DNA from 2 places in the Streptomyces sp. NPDC001532 genome. Region 2 is predicted to be linked to the other one. Evidence: riboswitches for the same ligand, from Rfam matches in the RefSeq annotation. Region 2 holds a riboswitch; the other holds the start of a gene.
What was found. Region 2 has a riboswitch for cyclic di-AMP ahead of ABT232_RS08915 (transglycosylase SLT domain-containing protein). Riboswitches for the same ligand answer to the same signal wherever they lie in the genome.
Positions count from the first base shown of each region.

Region 1 (4,234 bases), on a different contig from region 2:
CTGGGGCCCCAGGATCGCGCTCGCCGACGCCGAGGCACTGGCCGGCCGGCCGCTGCCGGACCACTGGCCGTTCGAGTCGGCGCTCGACGGCCGCGAGGAGTACCCGGTCGAGGGCGGCCCCCGGTTCGCACGACCCGCCCTTTCGGTGCGCACCGACGAGCGCCGCGGCACCGAGTGGGCCTTCGAGGCGTACGAGACCGAGGGTGGGGGCGAGGAGCTGCGGCTCCGCTTCCGGGACGCGGGGCTGACGATCACCCTGCACTACCGGATGCGGGACGACGTCGTGGAGCGCTGGGTGACCCTGCGCAACGAGGGGCCCGTGGTCGAGGTGCTGCGCGCCGACTCCGCGACCTGGACCCTGCCCGACCGCGAGGACTGGCGGCTCTCCCAGCTGCACGGCCGCTGGGCCGCTGAGTCCCGGCTGACCACCGCGCCCCTCACCTACGGGGAGAAGGTCGTCGGCAGCCGGCGCGGCCACACCGGCCACCAGCACCTGCCATGGGTGGCGCTGGACACCGACGCCACGGAGGAACGCGGCGAGGTCTACGGCTGCGCTCTTGGCTGGTCCGGCTCCTGGCGGATCGCCGTGGCCCAACTGCCCGACGCCAAGGTGCAGATCACCGGCGGCGCCGGACACGACGACTCGGGGCTGACCCGGCTGGCGGCGGGGGAGAGCTTCACGACGCCCGTCTTCGCCGGGCTGTGGAGCGACGGCGGCTTCGGCGGCGCGAGCCGCGCCTGGCACGCCTACCAGCGCGCGCACGTCATCCCCGACGCGGACCGGGACCGCCCGGTGCTGTTCAACTCCTGGGAGGCCACCGGGTTCGACATCTCCGAGGAGCGGCAGCGGGCGCTCGCCCGGCGGGCCGCCGCCGTCGGCGTGGAGCTGTTCGTGGTCGACGACGGCTGGTTCGGCGCCCGCACCGACGACCGGGCCGGGCTCGGCGACTGGACACCCAACCCGGACCGCTTCCCGGCCGGTCTGAAGCCCCTCGCCGACGAGGTGCACGCCCTCGGGATGCGGTTCGGGATCTGGGTCGAGCCCGAGATGGTCAACCCGGACAGCGATCTGTACCGCGCCCACCCGGACTGGGTGCAGTTCCATACCGGTCGAAAGCGGACGGAATTCCGCAATCAGCTCGTACTCAACCTGGCGCGGGAGGACGTCCAGCAGTACCTCTGGGGGCAGCTGGACGGCCTGCTCTCCAGTGCTCCCGTCGACTATGTGAAGTGGGACTTCAACCGCTGCTTCACCGACGCCGGCTGGCCCGGCGAGCCGTATCCGCAGCGGCTGTGGGCCGACCATGTGCGGGCCCTGTACGCGCTGCTGGACCGGCTGCGCGCGGCCCACCCCGGGGTCGCCTTCGAGTCCTGCTCGGGTGGCGGCGGCCGGATCGACCTCGGCGTGCTCGGCCGGACCGACCAGGTGTGGACCTCCGACAACACCGACCCGCTCGACCGGCTCGCGATCCAGCACGGCTTCAGCCAGCTCCACCCCGCGCGCGTGATGGCCGCCTGGGTCACCGACAGCCCCAACGCCATGCTGAACGGCCGGGTCAGCTCGCTGCGCTTCCGGTTCGTGAGCGCGATGGCCGGGGTGCTGGGGGTCGGCGGCGACCTGGGCCGGTGGACCGAGGAGGAGCTGACGGAGGCCGCCGAGTGGGTGGCGCTCTACAAGGAGATCCGGCCGCTGGTGCAGCGCGGGGATCTGTACCGTCTGCGGCCTCCGCGCGGCGGGCTGAGCGCCGTCCAGTACGTCCTGGGTGACGAGACGGTCGTCCTCGCCTGGCTCCAGGCACAGCACCACGGTGAGCCCGCTCCGGCGCTGCGGCTGCGCGGGATCGATCCGACGGCATCGTATGAATGCCATGAAACGGGCGAAGTGCACCGAGGTGCCGTATTGCTGCATCACGGACTTCTCACAGGATTGCGGGGGGATCTCGATGCGACGGTTCTCCGTCTCCGTCGCATCTGAGCGATGTGTCCGAATTGGAGCCTTCGTTGTAACTCGGTCTGGAATAAAGAGTTGTGGGGAGGGGCGCGTGAGCAGCGTCATACAGGTGACGGTGAGTCGCCCGTCATGTCCACGTAATTCACCCTCTTCTTAAGGGCTTTTGGACAAAAGGGCGGCTGCGTAATCAACGGACAGTGACCGGGAATTCTGTGGCGGAAGGGCGTGAAACGCATTCAAGGGCAACCATTCGCTTGTCCTTGTGCGTCCGGGTCGCTTACGTTCCACCTCGATCCGGGCGGACGCCTAATCCTGCCGCCGCCTGGTGCCCGCGCTAACTCACCCGTGCACGGCAGGAGCGGGGGACCCACAGGTTTGACCGCCTGTTCCGGTTCCCGGAACGGCTCGGGGTAAAGCCGCGTCCCGACGTGGCCGGACATCTCCAGTCCGCACCCGACAGCTCACCTCGTAGGCGCCGGAGAGGAATTCGCCATGCCCGCCAAGGGTAAGCACCGCCGTCCCAAGACCCTGCGCTTCACTCGTTCCATCGCCGTCGCCGGTACCGGTGGCGCCGCGCTCGCCCTCCCTCTGATGGGAGCGGCCGGCGCCCACGCCGCCACCCCGCAGTCCGCCGCGGAGCAGGCCGTCCAGTCGGTCGCCTCCGTCCAGAAGGCGGCCGCGGCGGACAAGGCCGCCGACAAGGGCTCCGGTGTCCGGACCTACACCGTGAAGTCCGGCGACTACCTCTCGAAGATCGCTGTCGAGCAGGACGTCGACGGCGGCTGGAAGAAGCTGTACGCGGACAACCGCACCGCCGTCGGCGCGGACCCGTCGCTGATCCACCCCGGTCTGAAGCTGTCCATCGGCAAGAAGGCCGCGGCGAGCGCTCCCGAGTCCTCGTCCTCCGAGACCTCCGAGTCGTCGCAGTCCGCACAGAAGCAGTCCGCGCAGAAGTCGCAGTCGTCCGACACCTCGCAGTCGAGCGAGGCCTCGAAGCCGGTCGAGTCGTCGCCCTCGCAGGCCGCCCCGGCCGCCCAGGCCGCCGACACGGCCGACACCGCCACCTCCACCGCGGCCGGCGGCTTCAGCGCCCCGGTCTCCGGCGCCGGTGTCGGCACCGCCTACAAGGTGGCGGGCAGCATGTGGTCCAGCGGCTACCACACCGGTGTCGACTTCGTCGTCCCGACCGGCACCTCGCTCAAGGCCGTCGGCGCCGGCACCGTCGTCTCCGCCGGCTGGGGCGGTGCGTACGGCAACCAGGTCGTCATCAAGCTCGCCGACGGCTACTACGCCCAGTACGCCCACCTCTCTTCGCTCTCGGTGTCGGCCGGCCAGTCCGTGACCGCGGGCCAGCAGGTCGGTCTGTCCGGTGCGACCGGCAACGTCACCGGCCCGCACCTGCACTTCGAGATCCGCACCACCCCGGACTACGGCTCGGACGTGGACCCGATCGCCTACCTCCGCGCCAAGGGCGTCGCCATCTGACGCCACTCCGCCGTGCCGGTACCTGACACCGGCGGCACCGCCGGTACCTGACGACCGGCGGCCCGCGCCCGCACACGCCGAAGGCCGGACCCGATCCACGGGTCCGGCCTTCGGCGTGTGCGGCTTTGCGCGTTCATGATCGTTTCATTGCGGTCGTGTGGCATCCCTGTTCGAGGCATCGACATGGGGTCGAGGGTGAGGACAGAGTGGTTCCCGAGGGTCAGCAAGCGCTTTCCCCGCGCTTCTACGTCCCCTCTCCGTCTTTCCTCTCCGTCTCCACCCCTCTCCTCCCTCCTCCTCGCCCATGAAGGAGCACTGCCCCATGCACCCCCTCGGACGCCGAAGAATCGGTGCCGTCGTCGCCTCGGCCCTGCTGGCCGGGCTGTTCTCCGCACCCGCCGGGCACGCCGCCGAGCCCCGCCGGATCGTGGAGAACCTGGACCGCGGCCTGGTCGCCGTGCCCTCCGGCGCCGGCACCTTCCTCAGCTGGCGCCTCCTCGGCACCGAGTACGCGCGATACGGCGACGCCCTCGCCTTCAACGTGTACAAGGACGGGCGGCGGCTGAACCGCGCGCCGGTCACCAAGTCGACGACCTACCAGGACGACACCCGCGGCACCGGCACCTACACCGTGCGCGCCGTCGTCCACGGCCGCGAACTGCGGCCGAGCGCGCCCGCCCTCGCCCTGGCCGACGGCCACGCCGAGATTCCCCTCGCCGCCGCCGACGGCTACTACGTCCACCACGCCTGGCCCGGTGACCTCGACGGCGACGGACGCTACGAACTCGTCGTCAGCCG
Region 1 is NZ_JBEPAL010000023.1:98,571-102,804, reverse strand. It holds gene ABT232_RS21815 (alpha-galactosidase) at 1-1,975, shown strand, start outside; cyclic di-AMP (ydaO/yuaA leader) riboswitch at 2,274-2,441, shown strand; gene ABT232_RS21810 (M23 family metallopeptidase) at 2,444-3,436, shown strand; gene ABT232_RS21805 (rhamnogalacturonan lyase family protein) at 3,759-4,234, shown strand, end outside.
Region 1: another riboswitch for cyclic di-AMP. It lies ahead of ABT232_RS21810 (M23 family metallopeptidase); the one in region 2 lies ahead of ABT232_RS08915 (transglycosylase SLT domain-containing protein).

Region 2 (4,234 bases):
GCGCCCTCTGACGGACGAGCCCGTACCGGCGCTCCTCGAATACCTGCCGTACCGCCTGACCGACGGGACGGCGCCCCGCGACGCCCAGCGCCACCCCTGGTACGCGGGCCACGGCTACGCCTCCGTCCGGGTCGACATCCGCGGATACGGCAACAGTGAGGGGCTGCCCGCGGACATGTACGCGGCCACGGAGGCGGCCGACGGTGTCGAGGTGGTGCACTGGTTGGCCGGCCGGCCCTGGTGCGACGGCAGGGTCGGCATGTTCGGCATCTCCTGGGGCGGCTGCACCTCACTCCAGATCGCGGCTCTCGCGCCCGAGCCGCTGAAGGCGATCGTCACGGTCTGCTCCACGGACGACCGATACGACAACGACGCGCACTACAGGGGAGGTTCCGTCCTCGCGGTGGACATGCACGCCCGATCGGCGACGCTGCTCGCCCTCGCCGCCCTCCCGCCGGACGCGCACCACGCCGGTGAGGCCTGGCGGGAGCTGTGGCTGCGCCGTCTGGAGCGGGTAGAACCGCTCTCCCCCACCTGGCTCGGCCATCCGGTACGGGACGACTACTGGCGGCACGGCAGCGTGTGCGAGGACTACGGCGCGATCAAGGCCGCCGTCCTCGCCGTGGGCGGCCGGCACGACCCGCACCGCGACACCGTGCTCCGCCTGGTCGAGCACCTGCCCGCCGACCGGGTCCGCGGCCTGATCGGCCCCTGGTGCCACCAGTACCCGGACCGGGGTCTGCCGCCGGGCCCGGCCATCGGCTTCCTCCAGGAGACCCTGCGCTGGTGGGACCACTGGCTGAAGGGCGCCGACACGGGGATCATGCGGGAGCCGGCCCTGCGCGTGTACGTCACCGACACGCACCCGCCGGCCACGGTCTACCCCACGCTGCCCGGCCGCTGGGTCGGCGAGCCCGCCTGGCCGTCGCCGAACGTGACGGCGGTCACCTACGCCCTCCAGGGCGCCCCCGTCCTCGTCCGCTCCCCCATGCACACCGGCCTCGACGCCGGCCGCTTCCGCCCGCTCGGCAACGACGCCGACCTGCCCGCGGACCAGCGGGCGGAGGACGCCCGCTCGGCCTGCTCCGATTTCGCGGTGCCGGCGGAGACCTGGGTGCTGGGGCGGCCCCGGGTGCGGCTGCGGCTGACCTGCGAGGTGCCGTACGGACAGGTGATCGCCCGGCTGTGCGACGTGGCGCCGGACGGCTCCTCGACCCTGGTGACCCGGGGCGTGCTGAACCTGTCGGCGCGCCGGGGCCCGGAACGGGCCGTCCCCTGGGAGCCGGGGGCCACCGAGGACGTCGTCGTCGACCTGGACGGCGTCGGCCACGCCTTCCCGCCCGGCCATCGCGTGCGGCTCGCGGTCTCCTCCGCGTACTGGCCGTGGATCTGGCCGCAGCCCGGCTCGGCGGCGGGTTTCACCCTGGAGCCGGCGCTCAGCGCGCTGGAGCTGCCGGTCCGGACGCGCGAGCCGGGTGAGCCGGTCGCCTTCGAGGAGCCGGAGCAGGCCGCGCCGCTGGGCGTGACCGTGCCGGTCACCCTGGACGAGCCGCGCCCCGAGCGGCTGGTGGTGCGGGACGTGGCCAAGGGCGAGTGGCGTCTGGAGGCCGACCCCCGGTACGGCGGCACCCGGATGTATCCCGACGGGCTCCAGGTCACCGAGGAGGTGCGGGAGACGTGCACCGTGCGCGAGGACGATCCGCTCTCCGCCCGGACCCGCTCGGAGTGGTCGGTCCGGCTGCACCGCCCGGATCTCGCCTGGGACACGGCCGTACGGACCCGCTCGGAGCTGAGCGCCGACGCGACGCACTTTCTGTCCGTTGATGAGGTGATTTGCACCGACGGCGAGGAGGTCGTCTTCCACCGGACCTGGGAGAAGCGGATTCCCCGCACGGCGAGCTGATGGCAACTTAGACGCAACTAGGGCTTATTGCCCGATTTGCCACACTTGCATCCGCGCGTGAGTTGACTCACGGCTGCCCACTCACAGGCTTTTCATGCGCATCTCGCAGCTCGTTCCTGAACTCCGTGCCCCGGTTGCCAGTTGACGCACTGCCGACTCTTGGCAACCGCAAAGGATCAAGTACCCCATACGGGCCGATCATGGTCAACGGGCGCGATATGTGAATCCGCCACTTGTTCCGGACAGCGGCTCTCGCATACGTTCCGGGTCCGTCGGGCGGACGCCTAATCCTGCCGCCGCCCGCGTCATCCACTACGAACACACTCGTACGGCAGGAGCGGGGGAACCAGGTAGGACGCCGGGCCGGGCGCGCAGGGGCAGCTGCCTCGACGCGGACCGGAACGGCTTGGGGTGAAGTCGTGCGCCTGTCGCACGGCCGGGCATCTCCCAGCCCGAACCCGACAGCTCACCTCGCAGGCGCCGGAGAGGACATCTGTCATGCCTGCAAAGGGTCTGCCCGCGAACGACCAGCCGGTCAAGGGCCGCCGTGCCCGTCTCGCCCGTAAGCTCGCCGTCGCCGGCACCGGTGCCGCCGTGCTCGCGCTGCCGCTGATCGGGGCGACCAGCGCCTCGGCCGCCACCCCGACCGCGGCCACCGCGGCGACCACCGCGACCGTGTACCCGAACAACCTCGACGGCTGGATCCGCGAGTCGCTGTCGATCATGGCCCAGCACGGCATCCCGGGCACCTACGACGGCATCTACCGCAACGTGATGCGTGAGTCCTCCGGCAACCCGCTGGCCATCAACAACTGGGACTCCAACGCGGCCGCGGGCACCCCGTCCAAGGGCCTGCTCCAGGTCATCGACCCGACCTTCGCCGCCTACCACGTGCCCGGCACGGTCTACGACCCGTACAACCCGGTCTCGAACATCGTGGCGGCCTGCAACTACGCGGCCGACCGGTACGGCTCGATCGACAACGTCTTCGGCGCGTACTGAGACCTCTAGGCAGGACTGAATAGACGTTCGAGGACGACGGCGATGCCGTCGTCCTCGTTCGACAGGGTGACCTCGTCGGCCACCGCCTTGAGTTCCGGATGGGCGTTGGCCATCGCCACACCGCGCGCGGCCCAGTCGAACATCGGGATGTCATTGGGCATGTCGCCGAAGGCGAGGGTGTCCGCGGGGCTCAGCCCCAGATGCCGGGCGGCCAGCGCCAGCCCGGTCGCCTTGGTGACGCCGCACGGTTGCAGCTCCACCGTCCCCGGCCCCGACATGGTGACCGTCGCGAGGGAACCGACCACTCCGCGGGCCACCGACGCCAACGCGTCGTCGGACAGCGTCGGGTGACGCAGCAGCACCTTGCTGATCGGCTCGCCCCACAGGTCGTCGCGGCGCTCCACCCGCACCGCGGGCAGGGTGGGGTGCGGCATCCGGTAGCCCGGCTCGATCAGCGTCAGCCCGTCCACCCCGTCCTGGTCGACGGCCGCGTACACCTGGCCCACCTCGGCCTCGATCTTGCCGAGCGCGTTCTCGGCCAGCTCCTGGTCGAGGGTCACCGACCACAGCAGCCGGTCCGCCGCGACGTCGTACAGCTGCGCCCCCTGCCCGCAGACCGCGAGGCCCGTGCCGCCCAGGTCCTCCAGCAGCGGGCGCACCCGGGGCGCCGGCCGTCCGGTCACCACCAGATGCCGGGCGCCGGCCGCCGCCACCCGCGCGAGCGCGGCGCGTGACCGGTCGGAGACCGTGTCGTCGCCACGCAGCAGTGTGCCGTCGAGGTCGGTGGCGATGAGGGAGTACGCGGTGCGCGCGGCATATGCGGTGGGTGCGGCCATGATCAGAGAATACGGACCGCGCGCCCACCCCGCTCATCCCCAACTCCCTTTGCGTCCTCCGCCTTTCACCCCCGCATGACACCCCCGGGACGGCGACCCGCACCCCTCGCGACAGAACATTCCGGACTCTTCAGACACTGCCCAAACGGGGATCATCGCCGTAACGTGTGGCGCGACCGCATGGACCGCACGTACGAAAGTGAGGCAGCACCCCATGCCCCCCTTCGATGTCCCCGAGGGCGACCCCTTCGGTCCGCACAACCTTCCGTACGGCGTGTTCTCGCCCGCCGGTTCCGAGGAACGGACCGTCGGCGTCCGGCTCGGTGACCATGTCCTCGACGCGGGCGCGGCCGCCCTGGCACTCGGCTCCCCGTACGCCTCGCTGCTCGCGCGGCCCACCCTCAACCCGCTGCTCGCCGCGGGCCGCACCGCCTGGTCGGACGTCCGGCGCGCGCTCACGGCCTGGGTGACGGTGCCGTCCCACCGCGAGACC
Region 2 is NZ_JBEPAL010000006.1:201,345-205,578, forward strand. It holds gene ABT232_RS08910 (CocE/NonD family hydrolase) at 1-1,903, shown strand, start outside; cyclic di-AMP (ydaO/yuaA leader) riboswitch at 2,215-2,398, shown strand; gene ABT232_RS08915 (transglycosylase SLT domain-containing protein) at 2,402-2,905, shown strand; gene ABT232_RS08920 (HAD family hydrolase) at 2,911-3,741, opposite strand; gene fahA (fumarylacetoacetase) at 3,956-4,234, shown strand, end outside.